DNA from 2 places in the Levilactobacillus suantsaii genome. Region 1 is predicted to be linked to the other one. Evidence: predicted binding sites of a transcription regulator. Region 1 holds the regulator's gene; the other holds the start of a gene.
The links. The regulator CtsR, encoded in region 1, represses protease genes until heat stress. The targets are predictions, from matches to a motif close to TTGGTCAAAAAAGGTCAAANA.

Region 1 (6,947 bases):
TGCGACCGGCCTCAGCAACTTTACGTACAAGCAAGCCCCGTTCGTAGGTGGTTTTCCCGCTATTTTGAGCGTCTTCGTAGTTGCTGGGTTCTCGTTCCAGGGGACTGAATTGGTCGGCATCACGGCCGGCGAATCGGAAGATCCGTCGCACAGTGTCCCGAAGGCCATCAATCAGGTGTTCTGGCGGATTATTTTATTCTACATTTTAGCTATCTTTGTGATTGCCGCCGTCTTGCCTTACACGAGTCACGATTTACTGGGGTCATCGGCCTCTGACGTCGCTATCAGTCCTTTCACCTTGGTCTTCAAGCGGGCTGGGTTAGCCGCTGCGGCAAGTGTCATGAACGCGGTTATTCTGACGTCTGTCATTTCCGCGGCTAATTCGGGGATGTACGCTTCGACGCGGATGCTATACTCCTTGTCTAAGGAAGGCTACGCGCCTCGCTTCTTGGAACGGACCGGGAAGAACGGGATTCCATACCCGGCGCTGTTTGCGACGACTATCGTCGCGGCCTTAACCTTCTTCAGTAGTATTGCGGGGCCACAGATTTACATGTGGTTAGTTGCTGCTAGTGGGTTGACTGGGTTCATCGCGTGGTTCGGGATTGCGTTATCACACTTCCGCTTCCGGCGAGCATTCATTGCTCAGGGGCATAAGCTGTCTGAATTGAAGTACCATGCAAAGTGGTTCCCGTTTGGGCCGGTCTTAGCGCTGGTTCTGTGTATTGCTGTGATTGTGGGCCAGGACCCGCAGTCCTTCTTCTCCGGTAATTGGGAACAGGTCTTAGTGACCTATATCAGTGTACCGTTAGTCTTGATTCTGTATATTGGGTACAAGTTGAAGAAGCATACGAAGCTGATTCCACTGAGCAAGGTCGATGTGTCGCCGGTTCATCGTGACGGCACGTTGAAGGAAGACGCTAAGCCAGAAGAAGATTAACTTAAAAATTAGCAGATTATGCGAGTGGTCGTGTCGGCCGAAACGCCGATGCGGCCACTTTTTGTGGGGGTCCTTAGCCACATTGGGAAAAGTGGCCCCTGAGAAAAATCACCACGACATGTTGTCTTTTCCTAACCAGGTTGGTACAATATGTGGTGGTGTTTTTGGACGGAACGTTCAAAAATTGGAGAAACGGTTAAGGAAATAAAGGAGAGATAGCATGCTTGTATTATCGGGAACTATTGGGGCTGGCAAAACGAGCCTAACCAGTTTATTGGCTAAACACTTACAAAAACCAGCATTTTATGAATCGGTGGATGATAATAAAATCTTACCGTTATTCTATAAGGATCCCCAGAAGTATGCCTTCTTGCTCCAAATCTACTTTTTAAATAAACGGCTGGATAGCATCAAGGCCGCTAACGCTGATCCAGAAAGCGTGATGGACCGGTCAATCTTTGAAGATTCCCTGTTGTTCCATCTGAACGCGGACCTCGGCCGAGCGACCAACACGGAAGTTGATATTTACGACTCTTTGTTGCAAAACATGATGCAAGAATTACCAGAGGGGACTTACCAAAAGAACCCAGACCTGTTGATTCACATCAACATCTCGTTTGAGACCATGCTAGAACGCATCAAGAAGCGGGGGCGGTCGTACGAGCAGATTGCTAACGACCCGAGCCTATATGACTATTATAAGCAGTTAGACCAACGCTATACGGCTTGGTATGCTGACTACGACAAGTCGCCGAAGATGCAGATCAACGGGGATGAACTGGACTTTGTCGAGGATCCCAGTGCCCGGCAACAGGTCTTACACTTAATCGACGAGAAAATTGCGTCGCTCTAGGACTTGTTTCCTAACAAAAAGTGGGGTATGATAACGGTACTTCAAACACGAGGTGCCTAATCCTAGTAGACGACCAGAGAAGCGGGGAAAGCTGGAAACCGCGACGTCGAATCATTCCAGCACTAATCACGTGGGCGGGTAATGCCGCACGGTGCAAACCGTTATCATGTTCAAGGGTGTTATTGAGGCGACTTAATGACGAACTTGGGTGGTACCGCGAAGGTCTTCGTCCCATGTGACGGAGGCTTTTTTTGTACCATTTGATCAGTAGAAGGGAGAACTAAAATGTTAGATTTAAAGATGATTCGCCAAGAGACCGACATGGTCAAAGAAAAGTTGGCAACTCGCGGTATTCCGGCTAAGGAAATTGATGACTTATTGGCCTTAGATGCCAAACGGCGGGAATTGATTGCGAAGAGTGAGACCATGAAGGCCCAACGTAACCAGGTATCCGATGACATCTCTAAGATGAAGCGGGCGCACGAATCAGCTGACGACCAAATTGCCCAAATGCGACAAGTCAGTGCAGCCATCAAGCAAGCAGACGCCGAACTAGAAACGTTACAAACACAGGTTCACGATGCAGCGGCACAGTTGCCGAATATTCCTAACGATAACGTTCCGGTCGGTCTGGACGAAACAGGGAGTGTGGAAATCCGGAAGTGGGGCGAAAAGCCGAACTTGGACTTCACGCCGAAGGCCCACTATGAACTGGGTGAAGACTTGGACATCCTGGACTTCGAACGGGGAGCCAAGGTCTCTGGTAGCCGGTACCTTTACTATTTGGGTGCTGGGGCGCGCTTAGAACGGGCCGTGTACAACTTCTTCTTGGACCAAAACACCGCAGCGGGCTTTAAAGAAGTTCTGCCACCATACATCGTCAATGACGACTCGATGTACGGGACGGGGCAATTCCCGAAATTCAAGCAAGACGTTTACTCCTTGGAAGGCCAGGACATGACGTTGATTCCCACGGCCGAAGTTCCGTTGGTCAACTATTACCGTGATGAAGTCATCCCGGAAGAGAAGCTACCCGTCTGGTTTACGGCGTTAACGCCCGCTTTCCGGTCTGAGGCTGGGAGTGCCGGCCGAGACACCCGAGGGTTGATTCGGTTGCATCAGTTCAACAAGGTCGAAATGGTGAAGTTCTGTAAGCCGGAGGATTCTTGGAACGAATTGGAATCCTTAACGAAGCACGCTGAAATGTTGTTACAGAAGCTAGGCTTGGCCTACCATGTGATTACCCTGACTACCAGTGACATGAGCTTTACGGCGGCCATGACGCATGATCTGGAAGTTTGGTTCCCTGCACAACAAACGTACCGGGAAATCTCTAGCTGCTCCAACACGACGGATTTTCAAGCCCGGCGCGCGCATATCCAGTACCGAGATGAAAATGGTAAGCTCCAATACGTACACGCTTTAAATGGGTCTGGCTTAGCTGTCGGCCGGACTGTTGCGGCAATTCTGGAAAACTACCAAAACGAAGATGGTTCCATTACCGTTCCAGAAGTCTTAGTCCCTTACATGGGCGGAATGACAAAAATTACGAAGTAAGACAAGAGCTTAAGGGCTGCGGCGTGAGCCGCGGCCCTTTTGCCGTCTATTTAGGGCTCAGTTACGGGCAAATAACGAAAAAAGGGGGGGATTTAGAAGATGGTGCACAGTTTTTTGCAAAAAAATGCAAAAAAGGGGTAGCTTTTTTGCGATGGTTACGCTATGATATTAAATGTTGTTAAGGCAGTAGTTATTCAGCAAACGAATAATTATTCAAAAAGTTTTCAAAAATAAGTTGACAACATTTCCACGACATGGTAAATTGTAATAGTTGTCACGGCGATGTGAAAGTGACAAGCAACGGATTGAATTGAAGAACGGATATTTATTCAAAAACATTTCAAAAAGTTGTTGACAATTCCCGAATCAAATGTTACATTATAATAGTTGCTTCAAACGAGTTATCAAAAACTTGATTGAACATATGGAGGATTAGCTCAGTTGGGAGAGCGTCTGCCTTACAAGCAGAGGGTCACAGGTTCGAGCCCTGTATCCTCCATTGGGACTCCGGTTCCCAAGGGAACTATCGTCACTACGCAGGTGTGGCGGAACTGGCAGACGCGCTAGATTTAGGTTCTAGTGTCTTATGACGTGGGGGTTCGAGTCCCTTCACCTGCATTCATCATCGTAATTGCAAAATCTTAAATGATTTTGCCGACTTAGCTCAGTTGGCAGAGCATCTCACTAGTAATGAGGAGGTCGGAGGTTCGAATCCTCTAGTCGGCATGGCACCATTAATTGAATTTGCCAATGCGGAAGTAGTTCAGTGGTAGAACATCACCTTGCCATGGTGGGGGTCGCGGGTTCGAATCCCGTCTTCCGCTTTTGCCCTTTTGCCGGGGTGGCGGAATTGGCAGACGCACAGGACTTAAAATCCTGCGGTCAGTGATGACCGTACCGGTTCGATCCCGGTCCTCGGCATTTAACTTAATATTGACTATGCACCCATAGCGCAATTGGATAGAGTGTCTGACTACGAATCAGAAGGTTGTAGGTTCGACTCCTACTGGGTGCATTTTTGTCGCTTGTAAATCTAGTTTATGGGCAGACTCGGGAAGTAGCTCAGCTTGGTAGAGCACCTGGTTTGGGACCAGGGGGTCGCAGGTTCGAATCCTGTCTTCCCGATTAACCGGTGATTGCCGATTAATCAATAGCATAGTAAGGCTTATTATCGGGAAGTAGCTCAGCTTGGTAGAGCGCCACGTTCGGGACGTGGAGGTCGCAAGTTCGAATCTTGTCTTCCCGATTTTTTAGTCTTATAATTCAGAAAAGCCCCCTTAATCATTAATGTTATGCGTCAAGGCACCGACCTTCCATCGAATTGTTTGGAAGCCGGGGCCTTTTTTGGTATCATAGACTACCAGGGCAAAGCCCGTTTAGTCCGTTAAGTGGACCAGCGGGTAAGGATTAGTAAAGACTAATCCATTGCATTTTTATGGGAAGTTCGTATAATATTAGTCAACATTAGTCAAAAGAACTGCTGAAGGGGGATGCGAATAATGGAGAATCAAAATATTTCGGATATTATTGAAGCTTACCTCAAGCAGATTCTCGCCGAATCGCAAGAAGTTGAGATTCGGCGCTCGGAGATTGCGAATCAGTTCAATGTTGTGCCCTCACAGATTAACTACGTGATTAAGACGCGGTTTACGATTCAAGATGGGTACGTGGTTCGGAGTAAGCGTGGTGGCGGTGGCTATATTCGGATTGAGAAGGTCAAGTTACTGGATAACCTAGACTTTATCGACTCGTTGGTCACGGCTGTGGGTGATCGCATCACCCGCCACGATGGCTTGGCAGTGGTGCGCAGCCTATTTGAAGCGGGCACCATCAATCGCCGAGAGGCCAATATCATGTTAGCGGCCATTGACAAAACCGCAATCAATACTGGGAACCGTGATTTGGACGAACAGTTACGGGCGCGGATCTTAATCTCAGTTTTAGACCATTTACGTTACGAGAGTTAAGAAAGTGAGGAGTTGCAATGGATAACCTATTTACGCCAAGTGCTAAGAGCGTGTTAGTCTTAGCCCAAGAACAGGCAAAGTATTTTAAGCATCAAGCGGTGGGTACAGAACACTTGCTGCTGGCCCTCACCATTGAAAAAAACGGAATCGCCAACAAGGTCTTACAACAATTTTCTGTCAGCGACGATGATGTTCGTGAGGAAATTGAACGCTTTACGGGTTATGGCACTCTAGATAACACCGACAAGGACAGCTATTTACCGTACTCCCCGAAGGCTAAGGCGATGCTGGCCATTGCTGGTGACGAAGCGAAACGCTTAGGCGCCACCAAGATTGGGACGGAACACCTGTTATTAGCGCTGCTCAGTGACGAAACGATTCTGTCTTCACGGATCTTGAAGAACTTGAACGTGGAACTGACAACGGCACGTAAGGTCGTTCTGCGGAAGCTCGGAGTCACTGAGACACCTAAGCGGCGCAACGAGACCCGTTCTCGGCGCGGTCCGGCTCAAGGGACGCCAACGCTGGATTCCTTGGCCCGGGACCTGACCCAGTCGGCTCGTGACGGTAAAATGGATCCTACGGTGGGCCGTGACAAGGAAGTTAAGCGGGTCATTCAGATCCTGAGTCGGCGGACCAAGAACAACCCCGTCTTGATTGGGGAACCCGGCGTTGGGAAAACGGCGATTGCCGAAGGCCTGGCGCAACGGATCATCAAAGGTGACGTTCCGGAAGACATGCAACGCAAGCGGTTGATGATGCTCGATATGGGTTCATTGGTCGCAGGAACCAAGTACCGGGGCGAGTTTGAAGACCGCTTGAAGAAAGTTATTGAAGAAATTTACAATGATGGGCAAGTTATTCTGTTCATTGATGAACTGCACACCTTGATTGGTGCGGGAGGCGCAGAAGGTGCTATTGATGCATCGAACATCTTGAAGCCTGCCTTGGCTCGGGGTGAACTGCAAACCATCGGGGCCACGACGCTGGACGAATATCAAAAATACATTGAATCCGACGCAGCGTTGGAACGGCGGTTTGCGACGGTCCAAGTCGATGAACCAACGAGTGACGAAGCCTTGGAAATCTTGAAGGGGCTGCGGCCACGGTATGAAGACCACCATCACGTGAATATCACGGACGAAGCGTTGTCCCAGGCGGTCAAGTTGTCCGTTCGCTACATTAGTGATCGGTTCCTGCCTGATAAGGCTATCGATTTGATGGACGAAGCGTCAGCCAAGGTTCGTATCGACCAGATGGATAAACCAACGCCTGAAAGCAAATTGTCTCAGCAACTGACTCAGTTGGCTAAGGACAAGGATACAGCTATCGAACAACAAGACTTTGAAAAGGCAGCCCAACTGCGGACGGAAGAGATTACGTTGCGTAATAAGCTGGAGACGCGTAAGGCCAAAGTAGCGGCTGCTAAGCCGGATGAAGGCCAGCAATACCAGTTGGACGTTACGGGTGAGGACGTTGCCCAGGTCGTCGCAGAATGGACCGGTGTGCCGTTGACGCAGTTGAAGCAGACGGATGCCGAACGACTGGTCAACCTGGAAAAGATCTTGCACGAACGCGTTATTGGTCAAGAAGAAGCCGTTTCGGCGGTTGCCCGAGCGATTCGGCGGGC
Region 2 (6,947 bases), 1.0 Mb from region 1:
ACTAAGCCGATCGCCTTAGCAGCACCAGTAGAGTGAGGAATGGTGTTGATTGAGGCAGTCCGGTTGTTCCGCATCTTCTTGCCACGAGGGCCATCCAAAATCATTTGGGTAGAAGTGAAGGCGTGGATCGTAGTCATGGTACCAGCCTTGATACCGAAGTCCTTGTTCAAGAAGTAAGCCATTGGTGCCAAGCAGTTCGTGGTGCAAGAACCAGCGGAAACGATCTTGTCGTCTTCGCTCAAGACATCCAAGTTAACGCCTGGAACAACGGTCGTAACAGGACCAGCTGGTGCGGAGATCAGAACCCGCTTAGCGCCAGCATCAAGGTGCGCTTGGGACTTTTCTTTAGAAGTGTAGAAACCGGTACATTCGAGGACGTAGTCAACCCCATCGTTCTTAACCCAAGGAATGTCTTGAGCCTTTGGTTCAGCGTATACAGGGTATTCCTTGCCGTCAACGACGATGCCCTTTTCCGTTGATGAAACTTCACCAGGGAAACGGCCATGAGTTGAGTCATACTTCAATAAGTAAGCCAACATGGAAGGCGTCGTCAAATCGTTGATTGCGACAACTTCAATGTCAGATGATTGAAGTTCGTGAATCCGCTTGAAAGCCAACCGACCGATACGGCCGAAACCATTAATACCAATCTTTACAGTCATACTGTGATTTCCTCCTTCAGGAAGCAAACAAAGATAATTTTTTTAAAAAGCAGTACATACGAAGTGTATCACTTTTTTAAAACAAAGTCAGCAGCTCCTTGGTCGGTGATCAACCAAGTCTGAGCTGGCGCTAAATGCATGTACGCCTGGATAGCGGCCCCTTTCTCGGAGCCACCCGCTACGGCGATGACCAGCGGTTTGGCCGCCAAATCGGCAATGTCTAACCCGATAGGTGGAAATTTCCGAACGACGTGACCCGCCGCATCGAAGAAGTACCCGAAGGCCTCCCCCACGGCGTGTGCCGCGTTCAGATCTGCCACCACATCCGGTGCCATGTTTCGCCGTTTGGCCATGGCAGACGCTTCGCCAATCCCGTGGATCACCACGTTACTGTGCGCAATCAATTGCAACACGTCGTGGATAGCCGGTTCTGCAAATAACGACTTGTAAGTTGCGGTGTTCAATTGTTCCGGAACGTAGAGCGCCCGAAACTGCCCGTTCGTCCGTTGCGCCATCTGGGCGCTGACCGCGTTGGCCTGAATCTCAGGGGCTTCACCGATGCCCCCGCGCGCTGGCACGAACAACAATTGCCGTTGGGTGCTCAACGCCGGGGTCAGTCCTGCCGCCACCGCAGCCAAGGTATGACCACCCATGACGGCAATGGTGCTAGCACCTATCGGCAACTGGTCGGCTAAGACCCGCTTAGTGGCCTGGGCCAACCCTGTCAACGTCCCGCTAGGTAGCGAGCTGTCGCCCGGAACTAACGTACAGTGGGCAATCCCCAACTGCCGGGCTAGGGCCTGCTCCTGTTGATGGCGCCCCGCTAAGGTATCAATCACGGGGTGTAACCCCGCCACGACCCGTTGGCCTGCTGGCGTGATCTGCATCCCTTTGACCGTCATCTGGATAAAGCCCAGATTGGCCAAGGCATCGGTAGTCGCCCGCACGGTCCGTTCAGTACAGGCGAGATGGTAGGCTAAGGTGCGTCGGCCAACGGGTTGCAGTCGTTCGACAGCTTGAAGAACCCGGAAACGGGTCGTCAGTTTTGCGACCATCTGGGGAACAATTGCCTCGACCCATTGCCATTCGTCTTGCATCCAAACCTTACCTCCCAGTGGGACACTAATTGACCAGGGGGGCAAAAACGCGCCCACCCCACTCAAAAAAATAGCGGTCAACCTTTGCTAACCTAACTTACTGTGACATTATAAGCCCGCATCCCAGTAAATGGCAAGCCATTCCCCTTATAAATTTAGGCTTCCCGCGGACAAAATCACTCACAAAAAAAGGCACCGTCCCCCGACGGTGCCACCTGCTGATTTCCGATGCGCCCGGAGGGAATCGAACCCCCATTTCAAGAACCGGAATCTTACGTGCGATCCATTACACTACGGGCGCATAGTTGCTGTGCTCAACAACACTTAATTACTATAACTGATTCTGAATAAAAATACAAGGCTGTTTTTAAAATTCCACCTTTTAACCGTTTTCACCTCTATTTTACCACCTCGTTTTGCCACGCCAGCGCTCCTCATGCCAAGTTTTCCGTCACGAGCAGCACGTTTCCCCGGTCCAAGCCGCGTTTCCGCTTTCAGTAAAGCATGCTATAATGGCAACATTAGTAATGCTTGCAGAAGGAGCTTGCCACCATGTCACATCAAAAAACGTTCCGCCTAGTCATCGATGCCCTCTTAATGGCCATCGTCCTGTTACAGAATATTTTTCCATTCATTGGGTATATTCCCTTCGGTCCGTTCAGTATGACCCTGATTGGGTTGACCGTCATCGTGGCCGGGGTCGCACTTGGCCCCAAAGATGGCGCCTTAATCGGTGGCTTCTGGGGATTAATCACCTTCATTCGGGCTTTCACCTGGCCGTCTAGTCCAGTCGCCCCACTGGTCTTCGTCAACCCTTTCGTCTCGATTCTTCCCCGGCTTCTGATGGGGATTGGGGCCGGGTATCTCTACCGTTGGGGCCGTGACAAACAGACCTGGCGAATGCACCACTCCATGCGCTTAGCCGCCGCTGGAGCCGCCCTCATCAACAGTCTGTTAGTCCTCGGTCTGGTCTATTTCTTCTACCAAACACCAGCCGTGGCCCAAGCCTTTGGCGCTAAAGGTAACCAAACGCTAGGGTACGTCTTGATGGTCTCCTTACTCACCAACGCCGTGCCGGAACTGATTTTAGACGTTATCATAGCACCGGTGATTGCCGCTCCTCTGCGACTGCATTGGGACCGCATCAAGCCCACTAAATAAACCATTTACGATACTGACCCGGACGAGTACCGGGTCTTTTTGATTTTTACGCACAAAAAAATCGCAACCACCATGGATTGCGATCACGTGATGCGCCCGGAGGGAATCGAACCCCCATTTCAAGAACCGGAATCTTACGTGCGATCCATTACACTACGGGCGCATGGGTCATGTCCTTAACAGAACACTAACCACTATACTCGACCCTAGTTTGAATTACAAGGGCTAATTTTAATTTTTAAACGTAATAGATTACTAAGCCCGACAGTGAGAGATTTCCTTGAATCACCACGGTTGGGCCGTTGCCCGGAAGATGCTGCCCCTTCTCGTCGATATCGGCGAGATTATTCGCCAGGGCAAACTTCACTGGCCAATCTTTCGGGAGGTACAACTCGACCCCACTCAACGAGGCTGACACGTCAATCGTCGCTCCCGTTGGCGCTAAGCGCACATCAGTCAGATAGAGCTTGACGTTACCCAGCCGCGCGTCGATGCGGGCATGGGTGAAGTTTTGGGACTGCAGATAGCGGATACTACTGCTCATGTTGACCCGCACCGTGGTTTCGGCCTCGTCGGTGGTCATGCGCTCCGTCGTTGCCTGGCCATTCCAGTGATTGTTTTGATTCGACCGGTACGAGTAGAACTTAGTTTTAAAATAGTTGTGCGGGTTCAAAATCAAGGACAGCCCGATTGTCACCAACAACGCCACCCCCAGAATCGTCCAGGGCGCTAATGCCGTGATACCTAAGGGCTTAGCGAAAAGAATCGCCAAAAAGGCCAGCCCGAAAACTGTTCCACTGATTGTCCGGTGAGCCACGCTAAAAATCACAATCGCCAGCAGGAAGATCCCCGTTAAGAGTTGCCAAAATCCAAACTGAGCGGAAATCCACCCCAAGCGGCTGGCGACCAGTAAAACCGCTCCTAGTATGAAGAAACTCCCCCAAAACCATCGTCGTTTGGTTGTCATGTTACCGACCCCTTTCCTTCTAATGCCCGTTTCAACTCGCCGTAGTAGCGCCGGGACACGTATAACTGCTTTAGCGACCGTTGAAACGTCACTAAATTTCCAGTCAATGACTTACTCAGAGAGGCCACCTGGTGGAGGTTGAGCACCGCCGATTTCGACCCACGGTAAAAGTAACTGGGCAGTTGATCGGCGAGTTGATACAATGGGACCCGCGTGGCGTAAGTCTCTTGAGCGGTATGCACCATCACCCGGTGCCCCGTCGCCTCACAAAAGAGGATTGTGCCCACCGGAACCCGAACCAAGCTCCCCTGCCAGCGCACCGCTAATTGCTGCGTTGGGTCATCTAAGGCGGCCAATTGCCGTTTCAAGTCGGCGACAGCGGCCGTTTGCGCCTTAGGGACCCGTAACACGACTTCCGGTTCCGTTAACTGATCATCCTGTTCGAGTCGTACTTTCACGGTAGCACCTCCTCTCTGATTAATCTTAGTACACCACAGCCTCCGTCCAAAGTAAATCCTAAGCGCACCAGTGGTCGTATTAACGCCCTAACTGGTTCCCCACACGTGCTACCGTACCCAGACCATTTCTCAATAGAATACGTGACGTTTAGTCAAATTCTGGTATGATAGTCATAGTTAGATGGCACGGAGCAGTAGGGGAAGGCGTATCGTTTGACCTATACTGACCAATGCAGTAAACTAGCACCATGTTAGCAAACTGCTAGCCATACACGATTACTCAAAGGAGGCTTTCTTGTCATGAATTTAGTACCAACGGTTATTGAACAATCATCCCGTGGCGAACGGGCTTATGATATCTATTCACGACTTTTGAAAGACCGGATTATTATGCTTTCCGGTCCTGTCGAAGATGACATGGCAAACGCCATCATTGCGCAATTACTCTTCTTGGACGCCCAAGATTCCACGAAGGATATTTCCCTTTACATCAACTCACCTGGTGGCGTGGTTTCTTCCGGATTGGCAATTTACGATACGATGAACTTCATCCAATCCGACGTGCAAACCATCACGTTGGGGATGGCCGCTTCGATGGCCAGTGTTCTGGCCTCATCCGGGACTAAGGGTAAGCGGTTTGCTTTACCTCACGCCCAAGTTCTGATTCACCAACCTTCTGGTGGTGCTCAGGGTCAACAAACCGAAATTGAGATTGCGGCGAAGGAAATCCTGAAGACCCGGAAGTTGATCAACCAGATTTTGGCGGACAACTCGGGACAATCAATCGAACGAATCAACAAAGATACCGAACGGGACAACTACTTAAGTGCCCAGGAGGCCGTTGATTACGGGTTGATTGATCACATCATGACCAACAGCTCCGAACAAAAGAAGTAAGCTCAAATCCTTGCGACAAAAACGTTCTCGCCTTGCGACGGGAACGTTTTTTTGTGCTTGTTTTTCGTGATTAGTTTTTAAACGAGTGAATCGGGGCCGGAATATGCCCCCCACGAGCAATCAAGGCCGTGGATTGACTCGGGTTGACCGGCATGACCGGCGCGCGGCCAAATAAGCCCCCGAATTCGACTTCGTCACCGACCGTCTTGCCGGGGGCCGGGATGACCCGGACCGCGGTGGTCTTGTTGTTGATCATTCCGATAGCGGCCTCGTCGGCAATCATGCCACTAATGCTGGCTGCACTGGTGTCACCAGGAATCGCAATCATGTCTAGCCCGACTGAGCAAACCGCCGTCATGGCTTCCAATTTTTCTAAACCGAGGCGACCCGCGCGAACGGCGCGAATCATTTCGGCGTCTTCCGAGACCGGGATAAAGGCCCCGGACAGGCCACCAACGTGTTCACAGGCCATCACGCCACCCTTTTTGACCGCGTCGTTCAATAACGCTAAGGCGGCCGTAGTGCCCGGGGCGCCTACGCTGTCCAGGCCAATCTCCTCGAGGATCTCAGCAACCGAATCCCCTTCATTGGGCGTCGGGGCTAGTGATAGGTCCACGATACCAAACGGCACGCCTAAGCGTTGCGCCGCAATCGTTCCCACGAATTGGCCCATCCGGGTGACCTTGAAGGCCGTCTTCTTAATCTGTTCAGAAACCACGTCAATGCTTTGGCCACGGACCTGTTCGAGCGCCCGTTTGACCACGCCCGGGCCACTAATACCCACGTTGATGACTCGGTCGGCTTCCCCAACGCCGTGGAAGGCCCCGGCCATGAAGGGATTATCCTCCACGGCATTGGCAAAGACCACCAGGCTCATACAGTTGACCGGGTCGATGGCCGCCGTTTGCTTCACGATGTGGCCCAGTTCACCGACCGCATCGAGGTTGATGCCGGCTTTGGTGGACCCGATATTGACCGAACTGCAGACCCGGCTGGTCTCGGCTAAAGCTTGGGGGATCGAGGCAATCAACTTGCGGTCCCCGCTTTGATAACCCTTTTGGACCAGCGCCGAAAACCCACCAATCAAGTCTACGCCCAAAGCTTCTGCGGCTCGTTCCATGGTCTGTGCGTAAGCCACGTAATCTGCATCCCCACTGGCCGCAGCAATCAGGGCTATCGGCGTGACCGCGATACGCTTGTTGATGATGGGCACACCGTATTCCGTTTGAATCTGTTCGGCGACCTTGACCAGGTCTTGCGCACTGCGGGTAATCTTGTCGTAGATTTTCCGCCGGGCTTTAGCCCCATCACTATCGATGCAATCAAACAGCGAGATGCCCATGGTCACAGTCCGGATATCTAAGTTTTCTTCGTCTATCATTTGAATCGTTTCGAGAATTGAGCGACTTTCCATGGGAACCCCCTATACTTTCTGAATGGCATCAAAGAGCGACTCCCGTTGCATCCGGATTGTCAGCTGCTTTTGCTGTCCTAATGTTTCTAACGCCTGCTTCACGGCCGTAAAGCTCAGGACCTGTTCGTCCCATTCTCCCAGTAACATCATGGTGAAGTTCTGGTCCATGATGGTCTGTGACACATCGACAATGTTGATGTGTTTCTGGGCTAGCGTGGTCGCCACTTCGGCAATGATTCCCACGTGGTCTTGGCCAATCACCGTAATAATTGCTCGCATCTTATTTGCCTC

Region 2: a site for CtsR is predicted at 4,556-4,576, ahead of clpP (ATP-dependent Clp endopeptidase proteolytic subunit ClpP). Genes of this name have one in related genera too.

Annotation. Positions count from the first base shown of each region.
Region 1 covers NZ_CP059603.1:2,412,679-2,419,625, reverse strand. The annotation lists gene H3M12_RS11450 (amino acid permease) at 1-940, shown strand, start outside; gene H3M12_RS11445 (deoxynucleoside kinase) at 1,161-1,793, shown strand; gene serS (serine--tRNA ligase) at 2,079-3,350, shown strand; tRNA gene H3M12_RS11435 (tRNA-Val) at 3,777-3,849, shown strand; tRNA gene H3M12_RS11430 (tRNA-Leu) at 3,887-3,968, shown strand; tRNA gene H3M12_RS11425 (tRNA-Thr) at 4,004-4,076, shown strand; tRNA gene H3M12_RS11420 (tRNA-Gly) at 4,103-4,174, shown strand; tRNA gene H3M12_RS11415 (tRNA-Leu) at 4,186-4,271, shown strand; tRNA gene H3M12_RS11410 (tRNA-Arg) at 4,292-4,365, shown strand; tRNA gene H3M12_RS11405 (tRNA-Pro) at 4,402-4,475, shown strand; tRNA gene H3M12_RS11400 (tRNA-Pro) at 4,523-4,596, shown strand; gene H3M12_RS11395 (CtsR family transcriptional regulator) at 4,850-5,317, shown strand; gene H3M12_RS11390 (ATP-dependent Clp protease ATP-binding subunit) at 5,335-6,947, shown strand, end outside.
Region 2 covers NZ_CP059603.1:1,399,461-1,406,407, reverse strand. The annotation lists gene gap (type I glyceraldehyde-3-phosphate dehydrogenase) at 1-662, opposite strand, end outside; gene H3M12_RS06495 (sugar-binding transcriptional regulator) at 731-1,759, opposite strand; tRNA gene H3M12_RS06490 (tRNA-Arg) at 1,989-2,060, opposite strand; gene H3M12_RS06485 (ECF transporter S component) at 2,312-2,920, shown strand; tRNA gene H3M12_RS06480 (tRNA-Arg) at 3,012-3,083, opposite strand; gene H3M12_RS06475 (LiaF transmembrane domain-containing protein) at 3,159-3,887, opposite strand; gene H3M12_RS06470 (LytTR family DNA-binding domain-containing protein) at 3,884-4,345, opposite strand; gene clpP (ATP-dependent Clp endopeptidase proteolytic subunit ClpP) at 4,646-5,242, shown strand; gene H3M12_RS06460 (PFL family protein) at 5,313-6,656, opposite strand; gene H3M12_RS06455 (ACT domain-containing protein) at 6,666-6,935, opposite strand.